Regions from separate parts of the Clostridium estertheticum genome, predicted to be linked through region 1. Evidence: a T-box and tRNA genes for the amino acid it is inferred to sense, from the RefSeq annotation. Region 1 holds a T-box; the other regions hold tRNA genes.
What was found. The T-box of region 1 lies ahead of A7L45_RS17900 (valine--tRNA ligase). A T-box ahead of a tRNA ligase gene usually reads a tRNA of that ligase, here a tRNA-Val.
Positions count from the first base shown of each region.

Region 2: it has a tRNA-Val gene. The T-box ahead of A7L45_RS17900 (valine--tRNA ligase) is inferred to sense a tRNA for this amino acid. The anticodon was not compared.
Region 3: it has a tRNA-Val gene. The T-box ahead of A7L45_RS17900 (valine--tRNA ligase) is inferred to sense a tRNA for this amino acid. The anticodon was not compared.

Region 1 is NZ_CP015756.1:3,815,636-3,823,165, reverse strand. It holds gene A7L45_RS17910 (AAC(3) family N-acetyltransferase) at 1-278, shown strand, start outside; gene A7L45_RS17905 (ABC transporter substrate-binding protein) at 1,219-2,244, opposite strand; T-box leader at 2,486-2,713, shown strand; gene A7L45_RS17900 (valine--tRNA ligase) at 2,787-5,429, shown strand; gene A7L45_RS17895 (peptide ABC transporter substrate-binding protein) at 6,104-7,530, shown strand, end outside.
Region 2 is NZ_CP015756.1:4,719,555-4,727,084, forward strand. It holds gene A7L45_RS22040 (nitrite/sulfite reductase domain-containing protein) at 176-835, opposite strand; gene A7L45_RS22045 (hypothetical protein) at 890-1,552, opposite strand; gene A7L45_RS24150 (hypothetical protein) at 1,811-1,936, opposite strand; gene A7L45_RS22050 (DnaD domain protein) at 2,347-3,333, shown strand; gene A7L45_RS22055 (ATP-binding protein) at 3,326-4,306, shown strand; tRNA gene A7L45_RS22060 (tRNA-Thr) at 4,465-4,539, opposite strand; tRNA gene A7L45_RS22065 (tRNA-Asp) at 4,547-4,623, opposite strand; tRNA gene A7L45_RS22070 (tRNA-Val) at 4,629-4,704, opposite strand; tRNA gene A7L45_RS22075 (tRNA-Glu) at 4,718-4,792, opposite strand; tRNA gene A7L45_RS22080 (tRNA-Thr) at 4,808-4,882, opposite strand; tRNA gene A7L45_RS22085 (tRNA-Asp) at 4,892-4,968, opposite strand; tRNA gene A7L45_RS22090 (tRNA-Val) at 4,974-5,049, opposite strand; tRNA gene A7L45_RS22095 (tRNA-Glu) at 5,063-5,137, opposite strand; gene A7L45_RS22100 (BaiN/RdsA family NAD(P)/FAD-dependent oxidoreductase) at 5,454-6,683, shown strand; gene A7L45_RS22105 (hypothetical protein) at 6,936-7,118, opposite strand; gene A7L45_RS22110 (acyl-[acyl-carrier-protein] thioesterase) at 7,165-7,530, opposite strand, start outside.
Region 3 is NZ_CP015756.1:259,210-266,739, reverse strand. It holds gene metK (methionine adenosyltransferase) at 1-1,064, opposite strand, end outside; SAM riboswitch class I at 1,151-1,253, opposite strand; tRNA gene A7L45_RS01285 (tRNA-Tyr) at 1,359-1,443, opposite strand; tRNA gene A7L45_RS01280 (tRNA-Thr) at 1,449-1,523, opposite strand; tRNA gene A7L45_RS01275 (tRNA-Val) at 1,555-1,630, opposite strand; tRNA gene A7L45_RS01270 (tRNA-Tyr) at 1,653-1,737, opposite strand; tRNA gene A7L45_RS01265 (tRNA-Thr) at 1,746-1,817, opposite strand; gene A7L45_RS01260 (hypothetical protein) at 2,014-2,613, opposite strand; gene yyaC (spore protease YyaC) at 2,775-3,338, shown strand; gene mreB (rod shape-determining protein) at 3,452-4,486, opposite strand; gene spoIIID (sporulation transcriptional regulator SpoIIID) at 4,613-4,867, opposite strand; gene A7L45_RS01240 (M23 family metallopeptidase) at 4,990-5,754, opposite strand; gene spoIID (stage II sporulation protein D) at 5,890-6,978, opposite strand; gene murA (UDP-N-acetylglucosamine 1-carboxyvinyltransferase) at 7,210-7,530, opposite strand, start outside.

The DNA.
Region 1 (7,530 bases):
CCAGTTTTCATCTTTCAGAATCACTTATAGATGAAATGTCTAAAGAACGTGTGGGTGCCACAATATTTGAGAATGGTGATAGGTGCTGGAAATGGTTTGAGGATTATGAGTATGATACAGAAGATTTTATGTTAATTGGAAAAGACTTTGAGAAGAATTATAATGTACAAAAAGGCATGGTTGGTAACGCACAATGTACGTTATTTGAAATGAAAGATGGAGTTGACTTTGCTAAGTCATGGTTAATTAAACATAGATTTGCTACTAGATTGATATGATTTATTTGCATAAGTTATTAATTTAAAGTTTTTTCTTGAATTATGATATAACAAAAAGTATATATTGCTATAATGCTTTCACATCGTCAAATCATTCTAAAATTTATTGTAATTACAGATGCTAAAAAATACAAACTATGCTCAAACATGTATTTTTATATACGCATATGTAACTAAAATAAATTAAGAATGACTACGACTTGTTCAAATGCATTTTACGCAATATATACTTTTGTTAGCATAATTTAAGGAAAATATTTCAACATCACATTTTTTTAAAAATCCATGTTTAGTTTTTAGATCACTTTGTTTTAATGTCATGCAAGATTGTCTCCTTAGGTGACAGATATATATAGAAGTATGAAATTTTTCCGGAAGTGCCCTAAAATAAGAAGTGCTGAAACATTGAAATTTTATTTAGAAATTCTTGTTTTGCTAATATTAAATTCAAAGGATACGTATCATATTAGCAGCCTACCGGCTAAAAGATTATTTGTGGAGATTATGGATATAAATTATTTTTTTATCTGCCAATCATATTAGAGATATATTAAGATAACTTCATAATAGGATACATTACGACAAAATAATAACTATTTTTATACGCTAAAAAAAGTATATATTACGTATAGTGCATTGAAGCGAGCTTTAGAACTTTTTGTTTTGACTTTGATTGTAAGGGTCGCAGGAAGAATTTCATTAATTGTGAAGGTTCAGTATTTATGTGTGTGAAAGATAGTGTATAATGAGTTTTACAGAAGCTTAGTTTGTGTAGTGAAAATTTACGTAAACAGCCCAGGACGGGCTGTTAGCACTTTTGAGACAGGACGTCGAATAAGTGCGTTAGGAAATATTTCACGGAATAAACTTAGATTCTGTTAACGAATGGCCTACTATCAGAACACCATAAATGTCGAACCTTCACAATATTGTTTTATCTTTATTTTATAGTTGTTACTGCTTTTTTACTAAATGTAGTGTTAACTATTGTATCAAAGTTAGGTCTCGTTGGTATTAGTGATGCTTTATAGGATTGAATTATATCCATAAGTTTTGTTAAGTTTTCGGTTGTTAATGTTGGGTTTGTTGAGAAGGCGTTTATATTTCTGTAGTTTTTTATAGATGAAATAAGTACAGCTTCATCTGTACCAGGGAAGTAGGACTTTATTGAGGTAATTACATCTTTGTCAGAATTACTATTAACCCATTTTTGACCCTTGTATATTGCATTAGTGAACTTCTGCAATACAGCTGGATTTTCTGTTATATAAGATTTTGTTGCAAAAAAACAGGTATATGGTATGATTCCAGCAGAATCGCCGACTGACGCTACAATATTTCCGGAATTATTATTGCTTAATGTACTAGCTGTTGGTTCAAAAAGAGCAACATAATCACCTGTACCGGCTTTAAAAGCACCAGCAGTAGCTGTGAATGCAAGGTTTGTAATAAGGTTTACGTCAACTCCAGGATTTATACCATGATTTTTTAAAACATATTCAAGAGCCATTTCAGGTACCCCACCAGGCCTTCCGCCGATTAGAGTTTTGCCCTTTAAGGATTCCCATTTAAAGTTTGCTTCAGCTTTTTTAGATACTAAGAAAGAGCCATCCTTTTGAGTTAATTGTGCAAAAATAACTGGGTAGTCTGTTCGTTTTTGATTGTAGATGTAAATAACTTGTTCTGGCCCTGCAAGACCAATATCTGAAGCTTTGCTTAAGACTTGTTGCATAGTTTTGTCGGCCCCTTGACCGGTAGAAAGATTAATATCCAGGCCTTCTTCTTTAAAAAAACCTTGAGATATAGCCGCATACATAGGAGCGTAGAATATAGACCGGACCACTTCATTTAATTTTACTTTTACGAGAGGAGTGGTCTTAGTTTTTGGTGTACAGCCAGAAAATAAGGTAGTTACTAATGCAAGGGAGAGAAATATAGAAAAAATCGACATTTTTTTAATTTTCATAAATACCTCCATATTATATAGTAGTTATGATTATATAATATGAAAAACAAAGTATATGTGACATTTTATATTTGGGGTAAGTTATAAAATTTATAACATTGACATATAAAAATTAGCATGTATAATGGAAATTAAATAATATATAACAATTAAACAATATTATATGGTATAGTTATATAACAATTAAAACATATTGTATGGTATAGTTATAGGACAATTAAAACATATTGTATAATAATATATAAAAGCTTAGATAAAGAGGAGTAGGGGAAAATTAGTATTAAGAGAGAAAGATCCATAGGCTGTAAGATCTTTTATATGAAAAACCTTGAAGGTTGCTTTGGAGCTTCTTAGCCACATTCATGTATTATGAATAGAGGGTATAAGGCGGTTTTCTTAATCGTTAAATTATAAAGAGCCTGCATTTTGCAGGAAAAAAGGTGGTACCGCGGAGCTTTTCGTCCTTTTACAGACGAAGGCTCTTTTTTTATTGTCTAAAAATTGGCGCTAAAAAAATCAATTTAATTTAGGAGGAGTTAATTATGGAAGAAAACAACAATATTGATAAAAATTACAATCCAAAAGATTTTGAAGAAAGACTTTATGCATGGTGGGAAGAAAAAGGTTTTTTTACACCAAAAGTTGATAAAGACAAAAAACCATTTACAATAATGATGCCTCCACCAAATATTACAGGAAAATTACATTTAGGTCATGCTCTTGATAATACTCTTCAAGATATTCTAATAAGAACTAAAAGAATGCAGGGGTATAACACATTGTGGCTTCCAGGCGAAGACCATGCTAGTATTGCAACAGAGGTAAAGGTTGAAAATGAACTTTTAAAACAAGGTCTTAAGAAAAAAGAAATGGGAAGAGAAGTTTTCCTTGAAAAAGTATGGGATTGGACTAATGAGTATAGAGCAAAAATAAGAGGTCAAATAAGAAAAATGGGGTGCTCTGTTGATTTTACCCGTGAAAGTTTTACTATGGATGAAAATCTAAATCATGCAGTAAGAGAAGTTTTCGTTAAATTATATAAAGATGGACTTATTTATAAGGGAAATAGGATAACTAACTGGTGCCCAAAATGCATGACTGCAATTTCAGATGCTGAAATAGTGTTTGAAGAACAAGAGGGACATTTTTGGCATATAAAATATCCAATAGTAGGAAGGTCTGAATTTTTAGAAATAGCTACTACAAGGCCAGAAACTATGCTTGGAGATACAGCTGTTGCAGTAAATCCTAAAGATCCTCGTTATACACATTTAATAGGTAAAACAATAATGCTTCCACTAGTAAATAGAGAAATACCAATAGTTGCAGATGATTATGTTGATATAGAGTTTGGAACAGGCGCAGTTAAAATCACTCCAGCACATGACCCGAATGATTATCAAATAGGTAAAAGACATAACCTTGCAGAAATAGTAGTTTTGAATGAAAATGCAGCTATTTGTGAAGGGTACGGAAAATATTCAGGCCTTGATAGATATGAGGCAAGAAAAGTAATGGTAGAAGATTTAGATAAGGCTGGACTACTTGTTAAAATAAAAGATCATGCTCATAATGTAGGTACTCACGATAGATGTAAAACTACTGTAGAGCCAATGTTATCTGAGCAATGGTATGTTAAAATGGAATCTCTTGCAAAACCAGCAATCGATGCAGTAAGGGAAAAGAAAACCAAGTTTGTTCCTGAAAGGTTTGAAAAGACATATTTCAATTGGATGGAAAATATTCAAGATTGGTGTATATCAAGGCAATTATGGTGGGGGCACAGAATACCAGTATGGTACTGCAAGGATTGTGGGGAAGTTATAGTTTCTGTTGATGCTCCAACAAATTGTAGCAAATGTAATAGCACAAATCTTAATCAAGATAAAGACGTTCTTGATACTTGGTTTAGCTCAGCATTATGGCCTTTCTCAACACTTGGTTGGCCAAATAATACAGAGGATTTAAAACAATTTTATCCAACGAGTGTTTTAGTAACTGGATACGATATTATATTCTTCTGGGTTGCAAGGATGATATTTTCAGGCCTATATAATTTAGGTGAAGTACCATTTGAAACAGTAGTAATGCATGGAATGGTAAGAGATGATCAAGGAAGAAAGATGTCTAAGTCACTAGGAAATGGAATTGATCCATTAGATGTAATAGATCAATATGGTGCAGATGCATTAAGATTCTCACTTGCAACAGGAAATTCACCAGGAAGTGATATAAGATTTTATGAATCAAGAGTTGAAGCAGCTAGAAACTTTGCTAATAAAATTTGGAATGCATCTAGATTTGTTATGATGAATAATAATTACGAATTGATGGCTAAATACAAGGATAGCAAAAACTACACAGTTGCAGACAAATGGATATTATCAAGAATGAATACTGTGACAAAAGAAGTTACAGAAAATATTGAGAAATATGAAATAGGAATATCACTTCAAAAAACTCATGACTTTATGTGGACAGAATTCTGTGATTGGTATATAGAACTTGTTAAACCAGTATTATACGCAGAGGATTGTGAAGCTAAAGGCATAGTATTAAATGTATTGAACAAAGTATTAAAAACCGGGCTTAAATTACTTCACCCAGTTATGCCATTTATAACAGAAGAAATTTATACTCATTTAGAGAATGAATATGAATCTATAACAATCGCTAAGTGGCCTGAATTTGATGAGTCGCTTAAAGACGAAAAATCAGAAGAAAAAATGAACTATATAATAGAAGCAATAAAAGATGTAAGAAATGCTAGGGTAGGAATGAATGTAGCACCTTCAAGAAAGGCTAAAGTATTTATATATGCTATAGAGGCAAAAGAAGCATTTGAAGAAGGAATGGTATACTTTCAAAAACTTGCATCAGCAAGCGAAGTGAAATTTTTAGAATCTAAATCACAAGCACCAGAAAATGTAGTTACAGTAGTAACTAAAGGTGCTGAAATCTACATGCCATTACTTGAACTTGTAGATTTAGAAAAAGAATTGGAAAGATTAAATAAAGAAAAAGATAAACTTAAAAAAGAAATAGATAGGGTAGAGAAAAAACTTTGCAATGAAAGATTCACAGCTAAAGCACCGGTTGAGGTAGTAGAAGAGGAAAAAGCTAAAGGTGAAAAATATAAAGAAATGTATAATTCAGTAATTTTAAGTATAGAAAATTTGAAATAGAATTTTATTTAAACTTTATGTATTTTGCAAAAACTATAGACTAGACATTACTTAAATGTCTAGTCTATAGTTTTTGTTGTAGTAAGAAAAATTTGGATGAAAAGATTCAATATTTTCAAAAAAAGAATATTGAAAAAAAAGAATAAAAAAGGTTCATGTCATTGAAGATTATGAAAGATATTAACAATAATAAAAAAATATGAAGTTTTCACTTGATTTATATTAATAATGTGGATTAAGGAGGATAAAATTTAATATTATCTGATAATAAAAATGAATAAATATACATAAAAACATTATTAAATAATAATTTTATGCATAATCAGTGATGAATATGAATAAAACATTAACAATATACAAATGAATTATAAACAATATAAAGGAATATGATATTAAATTGAAAATATTATATTGACATTTATTTATTTGTTTGCTAGTATTCTAATAATATTAAATATTACAAAAATTAAATTATTAATCTATTTCTCATTCAAAATTGAGAGAGACTGGACATATGAAGCTCGACAGCTTATATTTTATTTGAATGATGTTATTATAAGTATATTTACTTATAGGATGCGAAGCTGAATTTTGTACTGTTTTTCTTTGATTTTATTGAGAGGAAATTTCATTTATTTAGAAGTAATTATTTATTGATTAAAGGGGGACTATTAATGAAAAGCAAGAAAATTGTTTCAGTACTAATTGTAGCCTTAGTGTTAAGTGTGGCACTAGCAGGTTGCGGAGCTAAAAGTGGAGATAGTGCAGGTACTACAAAATCAACAGAGGCTAAGCTTGATGCCGATCAAACTGCAAATGTTTTAGGTTATGATTACACATCGCTTGATCCAGCAGTAGTTAGTGATCAGGAATCATTTACTACACTTACAAATGTTGATGAAGGACTAATGAGAGAAGTTTCTAAGGATGGTAAAACTGTAAATATTCTTGCTGGTGCTGATAAGATGACAGTTAGTGCTGACCATAAAGTTTACACTTTTCATATAAGAGCTAGTAAGTGGTCTGATGGAAAGGCAATTAGAGCTCAAGATTATGTATACGGATGGCAAAGACTCGCTAACCCAAAAGTAAGCCAAGATTATCTAGGAATGCTTAAGGAAATGGAAGTTAAGGGTGCAACTGAAACAGGAGTAGCTAAACCAAGTGATTTAGGAGTTAAAGCAATTGATGACAATACATTTGAGGTTACACTTAATGAACCAAATGCTTATTTCGAAAGTACATTAAGCTTTAAGGGATTAGTTCCGCAAAGAGAAGATATAGTGAAAAAATTAGGGGATCAATATGGTCAAAATTTCAAAGGTATGGTTTATAATGGAGCATTCGTAGTATCAGACCATGTAAAAAACGCTAAGGTTGTTTACACGAAAAATGCTAATTACTGGGATGCGGCTAATGTTAAGTTAACAACTGTTAATGCTTTAATAATTGATGAGCCAGCTACTTACAATAAAATGTTTGCTTCTCAAGAACTTGATATGATTAAAGGAGACACTGATTACACTGCTGCATTACAAAAGAAAGCAGAAGCAGGGGAAATTTCATATTTCAAGGGTTATAATCCATCAGTATATTATTATATTTTTAACAATAAAACTAAAGCATTATCAAATGCTAGTGTAAGAAAAGCACTATCACTCGCTTATGATAGACAAGTACAAATAACTACAGTATTTAAACAACATTATGTTGCTGAAGGTTTAATCCCTAGTAAGATAATGCTTGGAAAAGATGAATATAGAACAGTAGTACCAGAACCATTAAAAGCTGTTAAAGATGATCCAAAAACACTTTTAGCTGCGGGATTAAAAGAAGCAGGTTTAAGTCCAGATCCATCAAAGATTACTTTAAAATTATTAATGAAAAAAGCAACTTCACTTTCAACAGCTCAAGCTCAGTTTATTCAAGCTCAATATAAAAAAAATCTTGGAATAAATGTTTCAATCACTTATGCAGTAGATCAACCTTCATATTTTAAAGCTAGAACAGCTGGTGAATTTGATATTTGTGCTGGTGGTTGGGGAGCTGATTATAATGATGTTATTTCTTTCTTTAATGTATTTACATCGAAAAATGGAAA
Region 2 (7,530 bases), 900 kb from region 1:
TCGAATATTAGACTTTCCATTTATAGCTCATATTTGTAATTTTTTAAAGAATTTTTAGATGAGATGATAATATAGTATTTATAAAAAATATAATATTTATTCTCAAAAAAAAACAAAAACGCCTATTAAGCGTTTTTAATATGATTTTTAATGCTATGATTACTCAATTTAATTATTACAAAACAGCTAGTGTATCTTCTTTAAATTTTTCTAGTCCTATTCTTGTTATAAAATCACCTAGTTTTTCTCCCATGTTTCCTTTATCCTTATAATAAGTTATCAAGGTATCAACCAGAATCAACACTTGATCCTCGGTTAATTTTTCTGCGATGATATCCGCAATTCTAGGCGTAAATCCACCACTACCTCCGGCTACTATCATGTATCCCTCTTTATCACCAATTACACCTAAATCCCTAGAATAAACACTAGTGCAAGCATTTTTGCAACCAGCTACCCCAATTTTTGTTCTACAAGGCATCTCCATACCATGGTAACGCTTATCTAAAAGCATTCCAATTTTAAGGGAATTCTGTTTTGCTCTTTTACAAAAAGCCGCTGGACACATATGAACATTTTTTACAGAGTTTAGAGACTTAACAGCTGGACTCATACCTAATTCTTCCCATACCTTCGAAACATCTTCGCAATCAAGCCCTAGTATTGCAATTCTCTGACCCGAGGTCATCTTTAATACACCTTTGTACTTTTCCGCAACACTAGCTATTTTCGAAAGCTGCTTCGGAGTTATAAACCCTCCTGGAATATGAGGTGTTACACCATAAGTTCTTTTCCCATCTCTTACCTTTTGAAGTACAGCATGTTTAGGTTCCATTAAATTGCCTCCTATTCCATGGAGAGCTTAACAATTATTGTATCCTCTCCACATTTACTTTCTTGTAATTTGATTAACTCCAATTATACCATTATGCCCTATCGCTTTAATGAAATTATAAGTATATTCATCATTTGAATTTTCAACAAATGCTTTAGTCCATTCATGTCTAAGGTTATAAAATATATTTATGTCTCCATTTACCGTTTCCCAATAAATTTTATGAATACAACTTGTAGTTTCCCATTCAAATATATCCTCTTCTGATTTTATAGGCCTTGTTACTCTATCACAAGGCATACCTTCTAATAGGTAATTATTAAGTGCATTAAATACTTCTTCTGGGCTTCCCGGCATTTCCTTTGCTCTTGACATCTCCCCAACCGTTTTACCTTGCTTTATAAAACATTCATGTGCAATAACCTCTGCTTCTTTTTCATTCTTCTTAATCATTTCTGTTATTATAAATGCTATTCTCGTTTCAACTTTTTCAATTTTATCCGAAAGCCACCCATGTATATTAGATACATCAATTATATCCTCTATACTTTTGCTTGTGTCTATTGGGCTACCGTAAGCTAGTGATCTTTCAATAACATCCTTTGCATTATCACCGTATTTATCTATATATACTTTTTTTAATTTTAATTCTAAGTCCTCAGCTAATAAAATCTTACCAAATACCCATGTGTGAATAGGTGCTAAAAAAGCGCTCATTATTATTCCTCCAATATTTAATTATTTTTTTAATCTACAAATTTATATCTTAATAATACTGTATATAGGCTAAATTTACTGTAACCTATGTTACCATTTTAGATAATACATAATTTAATTGTTATGGGACAATTACTATACTTTATCTGAAAAAATAAAGAGAGCATTTAATGCTCTCCCTACCACTAATTTTTTAAAAGCTGTTAATTATACTTTTATTACGCTTTAATACACTTTAGAATTTTGGAAGAAATTTAATTATTTATCAACTCTTATTGCTGATTTACGTTTCGCCTTTTTCATATCAGACGCCTCAATAGTTTCTGGCTTCTTGGGTTTATTATCCTTTTCTTTAGCCGGTGTACTCATTTCTTTATATGGCATAAAATCACTCCTTTATAAAGTATTTTTTACTTTTAATGAAATTTTATTCATGCCTTTCTTTACTATATCACCTTTTTTTACTACAATAGCTCTAAAATGTGCATATGTGGTTTCTATAATATCACCATTGTTATAAGTAGCACACAGATAACGTCTTTTTTCGTCTTAAATCATTCAATATTATACCTCCTATGACACTTGCTTAATATGACCTTTTGTACCATAAATTAAATATTATTCAAATATTCTTTTATTTATATTTTTAACTATATGGTATACTATAGGTTGAATAATAAAATTTTTATAGATTAAAAAATACTATATAATTTATTATCTACATCATATAGATAAACTTAATTTTAGATGTTGAAATACTAATTCTAAAATATAAAAAGGAAGGTAGTGACTTTATGAGCACTTTCATGTTTAAAAATGAAAATTATAAATATACTCCTGTGAGTAATATTTTTATAGATAAGTTTATGCCTAGAGCTAGAGGTGAATTTGTTAAAGTTTATCTTCTCGGACTAAAGTATTGTACATCTGGAGAAATAGGTGCTACATCTTCTGTAATAGCAAATACTCTTGGACTTCTAGAAACGGATGTTGTTAATGCTTGGAACTTCTGGAATGATGAAACCATAATTAAAATGACTCCAATTGATAATATGGGTAATTTTAATATTGAATTTTTAGACCTTTTAGATGTTCCAAATGAGAATATACAAGGTATAAATCTACTCGAGGAATTAACCAACTCCTCAATAAAAGGCATGCTACAGGATATTGAAAAACTATTAGCCAAACCATTATCACCAAAAGAAATGACAATGTATCTAAGCTGGCAAAAAGATTATAATTTTCCCCCAGAATTAATACTTCTATTAATTCAATACTGCGTATCAAAAGGTAAAGTTGATTATAGGTATATTGAAACCATTGCCATTGCATGGCATGATGCAGATATTAAAAATATTGAAGATGCCCAATCTTATATAAAGAAACATGAAGATAAATGGATAAATATTAGAAAAATATTAAATTACCTAGGGATTAAAGCTCCCGAAATAATGAAACCTCAAGAACAAATACTAGATAAATGGATAAATGTTTATAAATTTTCTCTCGAAATTATATTTAAAGCTTGCGATATTTGTTTTGATAGACTTAACAGAGCTGATTTTAAATATATTGATGGGATTCTAAACAGTTGGTTTAAAGACGGCATAAACTCGCTTCAGGACATAGAAAAGAAAGATAAAAAACATGCACTTACTAACAAACGTAATACTGCTGGTGGTAAACCTGCTAAAGGCAGCTTTAATGATTATGAACAGAGAGCTTACGACTTTGATGAACTAGAAAAAAAATTACTAGGATGGGATAAAAATGATTAAAGGTTATCAAACCAAGATATTAAGTATATATGATCAAATAAGACAAGAAGAAGAGTCTGACTTTAGGAAACGAAAAATTCATATAGAAGAAACCCATCCTGAAATTATTGGATTAGATAAAAAGATAGGTAAATTATGTATAGAACTATCTATTAGTGCCTTGAAGAACACTGATAATAGAGAAAGCCATTTACATGACTTAAAAGAAAAAATAATGGACCTAAGGGTAAAAAAATCTGAACTATTAGTCTCTAATGGTTTTAACATGGAGTACCTTAATTTACATTATAGATGTAATAAATGCCGCGATACCGGGTTTATTGGAAACACTAAATGCTCTTGCTTTAAACAAAAAGTAGTAGATGTTTATTATACTGGATCTGAATTAAAAAGCATGCTAAAAACTCATAATTTTGATAACTTTAAATTGGATTATTATCCTTCTAGGAAAAGTGAACTTGAATCAATATCTCCAAAAAAGAACATGGAAAAGATTTTATCTATATCTATGAGCTTTTTGAAAAACTTCGACACTACTGATGAAAATTTATTATTTTACGGGAGTTCTGGAACAGGAAAAACATTTTTATCTCATTGTATTACAAAGGAATTAATTGATAAAGGTTCCTTTGTAGTATATAGGACGGCTGAGGAATTAATAAGGGCTTTAAAAGATATTAGATTTAATAACAATAGTGCTTTAGAAGAATTACTAATAGATTGTGACTTACTTATTATCGATGATTTAGGTACCGAGCAGCTTTCAGATTTTAATAAAGCTGAACTGTTTAACTTGCTTAATACTAAGTTATTAAAACAAAAGAAAATGGTAGTATCCACCAATTTATCTCTTGAAAGTTTACTTAAAACTTATGCAGAAAGAATAACTTCTAGATTATTTGGCAACTTTACTGCTTGCAAATTCTTTGGAGATGATATAAGAATAAAGGAAAACTTGAGTAAACTAAAATAATATTAAAATATAATCATTAATAGAAAGTACATATTACTGCAAATGCATTTGTAGTAATATGTACTTTCTATTATTATGCGCTTTTATGAAATACCGATAAAATCTAATGATTTTTCAGTAAATTAAAAAAAGTTCTAAACATTAGTTTAGAACTTTTTTGGAGCTAGCAATAGGAATTGAACCTACAACCTGCTGATTACAAGTCAGCTGCTCTACCGTTGAGCCATGCTAGCAAAAATATGGCGACTCAGAAGGGACTCGGACCCTCGACCTCTGCCGTGACAGGGCAGCACTCTAACCAACTGAGCTACTGAGCCATATATGGTGGGAACAACAGGGTTCGAACCTGTGACCCTCTGCTTGTAAGGCAGATGCTCTCCCAGCTGAGCTATGCTCCCATATATGTTTTGGTGGTGACTCCTAGGGGAATTGAACCCCTGTTACCACCGTGAAAGGGTGGTGTCTTAACCGCTTGACCAAGGAGCCTTATTAAATTTTAAATGGAGCTAGCAATAGGAATTGAACCTACAACCTGCTGATTACAAGTCAGCTGCTCTACCGTTGAGCCATGCTAGCTAATAAAAATGGCGACTCAGAAGGGACTCGGACCCTCGACCTCTGCCGTGACAGGGCAGCACTCTAACCAACTGAGCTACTGAGCCATATATGGTGGGAACAACAGGGTTCGAACCTGTGACCCTCTGCTTGTAAGGCAGATGCTCTCCCAGCTGAGCTATGCTCCCATATATGTTTTGGTGGTGACTCCTAGGGGAATTGAACCCCTGTTACCACCGTGAAAGGGTGGTGTCTTAACCGCTTGACCAAGGAGCCATAGTCGTTGTCACTTTATTGATTATGTAGTTGGGTCTCGCAACCCGACATAAACTATAATACCTAATTTTTCTTAATGTGTCAACATATTTTCTTGCTTTTTTCATTCTTTTTTTTTAATATAGTATATAAATCTAGTAAATTCAACGGTTTAAGCTTTAAATAAATTTTAAATTTTTTTTAATATATTACTAAATTCTAGACATACTTTATGATTTTATATAAAATCCATGTTCATCTTACTCATTTTAGGGTAAAATTATAATTAAACAATTTATATTATAAACATAATTTTTTCTCGAAGGGAGAGATTTTCTTGAAACATACTCTTATAATAGTTGGCGGAGGCGCTTCCGGTCTAACAGCTGCTCTTATAGCTAAAGATTCTGGTATAGATGTAGCGATAATCGAAGGAAGCGATAGAATTGGCAAAAAAATATTAACTACTGGTAATGGTAGATGTAATATTAGTAATGACAATATAAATAATGATAGATACCACAGTGATAATCCTGGTTTCTTTGCAGATACTCTAAATTCTTTTTCTGCAGCAGATACTATAGATTTTTTCGCTTCTTTGGGCATACCTTTGGTAACCGTAGATGGAGGTAAAATGTTCCCTATGTCTATGCAGGCCTCCTCAGTTCTTGATATATTAAGATTTTCCCTAGACGAAAAAAACATACCGGTCTATACAAATACTAAAGCTAAGGAAATCACTAAAACTAAGAAGGGTTTTAAAATTTATTGCTCAGATAATAGTATATATGAATGTGACAGGTTGATTCTTGCTGCTGGTGGCAAATGTGCCCCTAAAACAGGTTCTGACGGCTCTGGATATACATTAGCAAGGCAATTAGGCCACGATGTACTTCCTCAAGTACCTGCCCTCGTACAGCTTAAATTAAACTATAGCAGGTTAAAAGCTTTATCTGGAGTGAAATTTGATGGCTATGGAGAAATATTTATAAATGGTTTATGTATTCAAAAGGAATTTGGAGAAATACTCTTTACGGACTATGGCATTTCTGGCCCTCCAATACTTCAACTTAGCAGGACTGCAGCTTATGGCTTATCTAAAAGTAATAAAGTTTCTTTAAAAATTGACATGTTACCAAATATTAGCCGTGAAGATCTACCAAAATTTTTAAACAAACATTGGTCATTATTTGAAAGTCGCGACCTTTGTGATTCATTTATTGGCATAATTCACAAGAAACTTATTCCAATAATTTTAAAAGAAGCCAAAATAGAAGATATGCATAAAGCTTGCTGCAAATTAGCGCTAATAGAAAAAGAAGCCATTTATGATTTGCTTAAACATTGGCAATTTGAAGTATCAGGCACTAATTCTTTTTCAAATGCTCAAGTTACTGCAGGAGGTATTAATACAAAAGAAATTAACCCTCAAACTCTAGAATCTAATATTATAAAGGGCCTGTTTTTTGCAGGTGAAATATTAGATGTTGATGGAGATTGTGGTGGTTTTAACCTTCAATGGGCATGGAGTTCTGGTGCTGTTGCAGGAAGAAATGCTTCCAAATAGATTTTCTTATATATTACTAATGAAAAGGATAGATTGCTCAGATTTCTTTCACTTCACCATGTAACTCTAAAATTTATATTATTTACATCTGCTAAAAATCACAAACTCGCTTTCGCTCAAACATGCGATTTTCTTCACGCATCTGCAAATAAAATAAATTAAGAATTACTATGGTTTGTTCAAATGAATCCTACGCAATCTATCCTTTTGTTATCATAATATAAGAAAAATAATTTTAAGCATCCCATTACATTATTTTTTATTTTCATGTTTCTTTACAGACTTATCAGAATAACGCCATATCATAAATATTAAAACTAGAACTAAACATAATACACCAACAGTTATATTCAATTTTCCATAATGTATCCAGCTAAATACTATCATCATAATCCCGATAATTGTTATAATTCGTTTTGCCTTAATAGATTTCATATATTTCCCTTTCTTAAGCGATATATACTTTAGTTAATTCTAGTAACTATACCCAGATACTTTCCAAAAGAGTAAGCTCAACACCCTCTTCATTTACTATTCTGTGTCTACATATTGTTTTATCAACTTCTTTTATAACCTGCGTGCTTACTTTTATGATTTCACCGTATTTTGTTTCCTTTATGTAAGTCACCTTAATATTTTTAAGTTCTTTGTTTAATATTATGTCTTCAGGTATTGTCTCTATTGCCCAGGCTGCATATTTAACGTTATTTACGTGCATATTTGTATCAATATCACTGTATCTTACCTGAAAACTTTTCTCATTATCCACTTCATTTATTGATAATATATTCTCAATGTTTTTTAATGCATTGGGACTATCCTCTATACCATAAACTTCATATAATTC
Region 3 (7,530 bases), 1.2 Mb from region 1:
AGATCTAATTCTCTTATAATAACAGCTGGTCTTAAATCAAATACTTTTTCGATTATTGCAACTATTTTATCGTCAGAAATTTTTCCTGTTCCAAAAGTTTCTGCTTCTATAGATACTGGCTTGGCTACACCTATAGCATAAGCTAACTGAATTTCTAATTTATCTGAAACCCCTGCAGCTACTAAATTTTTAGCAACCCATCTTGCAGCATATGCAGCTGATCTATCAACTTTCGTTGGATCTTTTCCTGAGAAACATCCACCGCCATGTCTACCAGATCCTCCATAAGTATCAACTATTATTTTTCTTCCTGTTAAACCAGAATCACCTTGTGGTCCTCCGATAACAAATCTACCTGTAGGATTTATATAATATTTCGTATTTTCATCTAATAATTCACTTGGAACTATTGGCTTTATTACGTTTTCTATTAAATCTTTTTCAATTTGATCATGAGTTGCTTCTACTCCATGTTGAGTTGAAATAACAATAGTATCTATTCTAACTGGTTTATTGTCTTCATACTCTACAGTAACTTGAGTTTTTCCATCTGGTCTCAAGTATTTTAATGTACCATCTTTCCTTACTTCACTTAATCTTCTTGCTAATCTATGTGCCATAGAAATTGGAAGAGGCATATACTCTGGTGTCTCATTAGTGGCAAACCCAAACATCATACCTTGATCTCCAGCGCCTATTGAATCAACTTTCGATGTACGGCCTTCCTTAGACTCTAAGTCTTCATCAACACCCATAGCTATATCTGATGATTGTTCATTAATAGATGTAATTACTGCGCATGTACTAGCATCGAAACCATATTTCGCTCTAGTGTATCCTATACCTTCAATAGTATTTCTAACAACTTTAGGAACATCTACATAACAATTAGTTGTTATCTCTCCCATAACCAATACCATTCCAGTAGTAACTGCAGTTTCACAAGCAACTCTAGCGTAAGGATCTTGTTCTAATATAGCATCAAGTACAGCATCTGAAATTTGGTCACAAATTTTATCTGGATGTCCTTCTGTAACTGATTCTGATGTGAATAATCTTTTCATATTAATTCTCCTTTCTAATGCTAAATAATAATTTTTTATAAAAATAAAACCCCTTCCAAAAATAAGAAGAGGTGTTTTATCCATCTCCCTTATCTTGCAGATTATAACTGCAGGAATTGGCACCATGGTGCATAGCACCGGTTGCCGGGTTTCATAGGGCCTTTTTCCCTCCACCTCTCTTGATAAGAGTTATCAATATTAAGTTTTCATTATACTACCACATGCAATCAGCAGTGTCAACATATCAATTCTTTTAGATTAAATAAGTAAAAAAAGACATCTATTGATGTCTTTTGGTGGAGGAGGATGGATTCGAACCATCGAAACATTACGTAACAGATTTACAGTCTGCCCCCTTTGGCCACTCGGGAACTCCTCCATATGTGGAGCTAGCAATAGGAATTGAACCTACAACCTGCTGATTACAAGTCAGCTGCTCTACCGTTGAGCCATGCTAGCATATACTTATTCGATTATAAAAAAATTGTTATGGTGGGAACAACAGGGTTCGAACCTGTGACCCTCTGCTTGTAAGGCAGATGCTCTCCCAGCTGAGCTATGCTCCCAGAATTAAATAAACACGATAAATGGTGGAGGAGGATGGATTCGAACCATCGAAACATTACGTAACAGATTTACAGTCTGCCCCCTTTGGCCACTCGGGAACTCCTCCATATGTGAAGCTGGCAATAGGAATTGAACCTACAACCTGCTGATTACAAGTCAGCTGCTCTACCGTTGAGCCATGCCAGCACATTATTAATATATCGTTTTGCCGTGTCGACAAGGATTATTATACAACTTAAAAAAATAAATTACAAATTTATTTTCCTTAAATAAACGACTTCTTCTCTACATTACTATATCATTCTCATATTTACTCAGTATTAAACGCTAATACAACTTTTTATTATTCAAGAGTTTTTTTATATAACCTACCTAAATATAGTTAATTCAGTTCTTCTGCCAAGTTCATATCTATAAACCTTCCAGCAACTTTCCGAACTTTGTCATATTCTTTTTCCGATAAATCTTTTTTCAATAATTTAAGTGCTTTAAGAACCCCTCCCTCAACATCTTTAGCATATAAATATTCCTTCACTTTCTTATACTCCTCTTTATCTAACTTCATACTTACATACAATAACTTGATTTTATCAGAAGTAGTTAAATTTTCTTCTATTTTTGATGCGGATACTTTAAAAACTGCTTTTTCATTTTTTTCTATATACTTATAATAATTTTCTAGACTATCCTTCTCCTCCTCATTTTTTTTAGTATCTAGATCTGATGAAATTACATTTGAGCTACTACCGCTCACCTTTTCTTCTTCTTTTTTATAATTACTACTCAATTTTTTATCCTGCATATTATCCCTTATAAGCACTTTAACCCCATCATTATTAGTTGTTCTTGAATTAGAATGTTTTGTATACTCAGCCACCTCAGGTTTATGCAAATTATTAACATAGTAATGATATGAAACCATGCTAATCACACTTACTAAAGTTGAGAATATAATAATGAATAACGAATTAATTCTTTTCATAAAATATCACCCCAAATAATTATTATATATAGATTATTTGCCAATTAATGATTTTTTTATTCTTTATAATAATAATGCTGGGAGTTTATTCATATAAATGATTCATAGGAAAATAAATAAGAATTGTTTTTCAAAGGCAGAAATGCAAGGAGGTATATTTCTTGAGCAAAGCTAAAACCCATTATAAAGACCCTTTAGCATACTATACAATTTCTAATTTTCTAAAAGACTATATTGACAAAAACACTCTAGTCGTTTGCATAGGTACCGATAGATGTATAGGTGATTGCCTTGGACCTTTGGTTGGTACCTTTTTAAAGAATAGTTCCTTTCCATTACCCGTTTATGGCACTATAGATAATCCAATTCATGCCTTAAACATAGATAGTAAGTTATCTGAAATAAACGCTAAACATCCAAACTGCACTATCATAGGTGTTGATGCTTGTCTCGGCGATATTGCAAATATTGGTGAAATCCAAGCTAGGAATTATCCAATCCATCCTGGTAAAGGCGTAGGTAAAAACCTTCCTAAAGTAGGCAATATCTCATTAGTTGGTATAGTAGATTCAAGTAATGATAGTGAATTATTCACTAATAGAAACATAAGACTTAGTTTAGTAATGGAAATTGCTAATGTTTTAAGTAGATCCCTTATACATTCATATTATTTATACTCACTTACCACTGATCAAAACAATTTAATTCCTATTAACATGCTCTAATTACTTTATCTATAATAATTAATAATGTTTTAATTTTTTTAAAATATATAAAAATAAGCAATACAATTATTAGAATAATTGTATTGCTTATTTTTATAGCTTGTTTACACTTTTTACTTTGATAAATAATTGTTATATCCACCAAATGAATTACCTAATTTATCCACGTAATCCAATACTTTACCTGTTCCGAGTGCTACACATGATATCGGGTCCTCAGCCAAATATACTGGAACCTTAGTAACCTCTTGTATTAATTTGTCGAGTCCCTTTAACAATGAACCTCCACCAGTCATAATTATACCTTTATCAGCTATATCCGCCGATAACTCAGGCGGTGTTTTTTCTAACACTGAATGTGCACATCCCGCTATTTGCGATACTGCCTCTTTTAAAGCTTCTCTCATTTCCTCGGATGTTACTGCCAGATTTTTCGGAAGACCTGTAACTAAGTCCCTTCCTCTTATCTCCATGCTTTCCTCTTCATCTTGTCTATAAGCACAACCTATGTTGATTTTTAAATCCTCTGCAGTTCTCTCTCCAATCATTAATTTATGCTTTTTCCTAATATATTTTATGATATTTTCATCAAACCTGTCTCCAGCTACTTTAATAGATTCACGTACGACCATGCCTCCTAAAGAAATAACCGCAATATCGGTAGTACCTCCACCAATATCAATAACCATATTACCACTTGCTTTACTAATGTCGAGTCCAGCTCCTATCGCTGCCGCTAAAGGTTCCTCTATAAGTTGAACTTTTTTAGCTCCTGCATTTCTAGCTGCATCTTCGACTGCTCTTCTTTCCACTTCAGTTGACTCACAAGGGACGCAAATCACAACCCTTGGAGCGGATAATCTTCTTTTACCACAAGCCTTCTTTATAAAGTGTTTTAACATTTTTTCAGTTATATCATAATCTGAAATAACACCGTCCCTCATAGGACGTATTGCCACAATATTTCCCGGCGTTCTTCCTATCATTTGCCTAGCTTCTTCTCCAACTGCTAATACCCTATTATTACTTCTATCTATGGCAACAACAGAAGGTTCTTTTAAAATAACGCCTTTTCCTTTGATATATACAAGTACTGTTGCTGTTCCTAAATCAATTCCCATGTCCGTGCCCATTTTTAAAAAAAACATCTCAAAACTCACTCCTGCTCTTTAGTATATTAGAATAATTAGATTATACTAAACTCTATTACATAAAGCCATAAAAATATCCTTTTTTACCAATAATATTTTTTATAGTTTTTAGTTTGAAATGTTTTATCCTTCAATTGCCTTATATTTAAGCCTAGTTGCATCTCCACCTCTAATATGTCTTTCAGCTTTATTTAAATCTAAAATTGTTTTTGCCTCACTAGCAATTTTAGGATTCAATGTTGGTAATCTCTCAGTCATGTCTTTGTGTATAGTACTCTTGCTAACTCCAAATACCTTGGCGGTTCTTCTTATTGTGGATTTTGACTCAATAATATACTTAGCAACTTCCAATACTCTGTCTTCAATATAGTCTTTCAAAGTGTTACCTCCTAAACCCTTCTATATTAATAAATATGCAATACCTTGCTTTTAAATTCCATTCCAATTAGTCATCTGACCATATATTTCGGAAAAACAACTAATTGAAATGGTCATATTTTTTATTTTGTTTTTGTGGATTGGTATTTATCATATTTTATATATTTAGCAGGATCAATATTCGTATTATTTTGCAAAACTTCAAAATGCAAATGAGAACCATATACTTCTTTATATGAATTTAAACTAGAGTTTCCCACTGTACCAATTTGCTGTTTCTTACTTATTTTATCGCCCTTTTTTACTAATATTTTTTCACTTAAGCTAGTATATTTAGTAACAAGGCCATTTTGATGATCTATTACAACCATATTCCCATTTTGACCTACAACATCAGTACCAACTTCTTTAACTATTCCATCCATTACCGCAACCACCGGCTCACCTGTTTTAGCTTGAATGTCAACTCCTAAATTTGTTCTATAGCTTCCATCAGTCTTAAACACTACTGAATCAATTTCTTTTGAATATGCTCTTGCGAGTAGCCCATTAGCCACTGGATTTGCAAATTGAGCATTAACTGAGCTAGAAACTGCAGCAGTTGCTACACTTTTTATGTTAGGCACTGGTTTAAGTTCTTTAGTCTTAGCTATATTTTCTTTTTTCACTTGAAGAGCACCATCGTATTTCTTTTGATTCCCTCCATTTACATTACCTGCATTCGCTTGTTCCTTTTGTACTGCTTCCTGCTTGCTTGCAATTTTACTTTTATTATTTGCTGTTATAGATGCCACTGCAGCTACTATACATAAACAAACAAATAAAATTACGTAGAAGCCCTCCTTCTTGAAAAAGTTTAATGCCTTATTGTTTGCGTTTTTATTCATACAAACACCTCCATTTGTATTTTTGTCCATAATTTAATAAAACATACATTTTTATTAAATTTATTTTACTTTTTTTCAAAATTTTAGGCTAGTTATACCTCTATATAGGATAACCAGCCTAATTTATATGACTTTTTATTTAGATACGGAGGTGCCTTGATAATAATGAGTTAAAATATCAACATATTTTTTCCCGTTTTTGGCCATAACCTCTGCTCCATATTGACTCATTCCAACATCATGACCATATCCACTACAATCCACTTCTACACTACTCGAATTAAATTTTATTTTAAAATTGGCTGATTTTAAACCAAGCATTGTTCTAAATTTACTTCCTTTCATGGTTATTCTTCCTACCTTAATGTTCTTAACACTTCCAGCCTGAGTTCTATCAATTATTGTTATTTGGTCTCTAATGTTAGAAGATGATACCTTAGCACTATCATAATTGTTGTTTATAATTTGACTTAACTCTTTATAATTAAAAGTTTTACTACTTTTACTATCTTTTAATTTTTCCTCACCCGGACTTGCTACACTCCTTAAATAAGGTACACTCGTACTAAATACATCCTCAGAATTTTCTGTTTCCCCACTACTTGTAGAAAAATAATATGGCTCCATAACCAAATTGTCATTATATGTTAAAACCTGAGTTGCTGTTGCTTCAACTGCATTCTTAATTTTATTCCAGTATTCCTCACCTTTAACTCTACCCCATACTTTTATACGTTCATCTTTAGTCATATAAACTTGGCAGTGAACTGTATCGCATACATTAGCTCCTTTTCCGTTTTTACATCCACCTCCGCCTAATAAAGCAACATGAGCTAAAGCATAAGTCCTAGCAGCTACTGCTTGAGCTTTTATAGCTTCTATCTCAAATTCAACAGGCACTTCTGATGCTACGACTCCAGTAACATAATCTTCTAAATTTATTTCTTTTATAGTATTTTTCTTTGTCATAAACACCCTAATTTTAGTAACCTTTGGCATTGAATCATATTTGATACCACTTTTATTATCTCCTGATTTAGCAACATTGCTTTTATTATCTCCTGATTTAATTACAGTGCTTTTATTTTTATCTTTCTGTATATTTATATATTTATTATTTCCAACTCCCACTATTAACACAGATGTAATAATTACAAACGCAACAAAAGCAATAATTAATAGAATAATGTTCTTTAATTGTATTACACTAAAACCTCTTCTCATTTTTTCCTCCCCTTCGTTATAAATAAGTTTTACTCTATACATATTAATTAAACATAAAGATTATTACTTTTTTAGGACTATTGAGCCTATGTTAAATAATAAGGGCTTGTACACTTTTAATAAATTATAAAAAAATCGGAATATATTATTATTTAATATATTCCAATTCTTTAATCTTTATGCCATATTCTTTTGTTTTTTATTGTTATTTAAAATTCATCAAAACTTATATTACTTATCATAATGCACTCTTTCTATATCTGCTCCTAATCCTCTTAATTTCTTTTCAATCGACACATACCCCCTATCAATATGATATATGTCCTTTATTGCAGTTGTGCCCTCTGCTGTAAGCCCTGCGAGTACTAGTGCTGCCCCCGCTCTTAAATCTGTAGCTGTGACCTCTGAACCTGTAAATGTATCTATACCTTCAATTACAGCACTTCTACCGTCTATTTTTATATTTGCTCCCATCCTCTTAAGCTCTACAGCGTGCATAAACCTATTTTCAAAAATGGTTTCCGTGATTATACTTGTCCCTTTTACTGTACA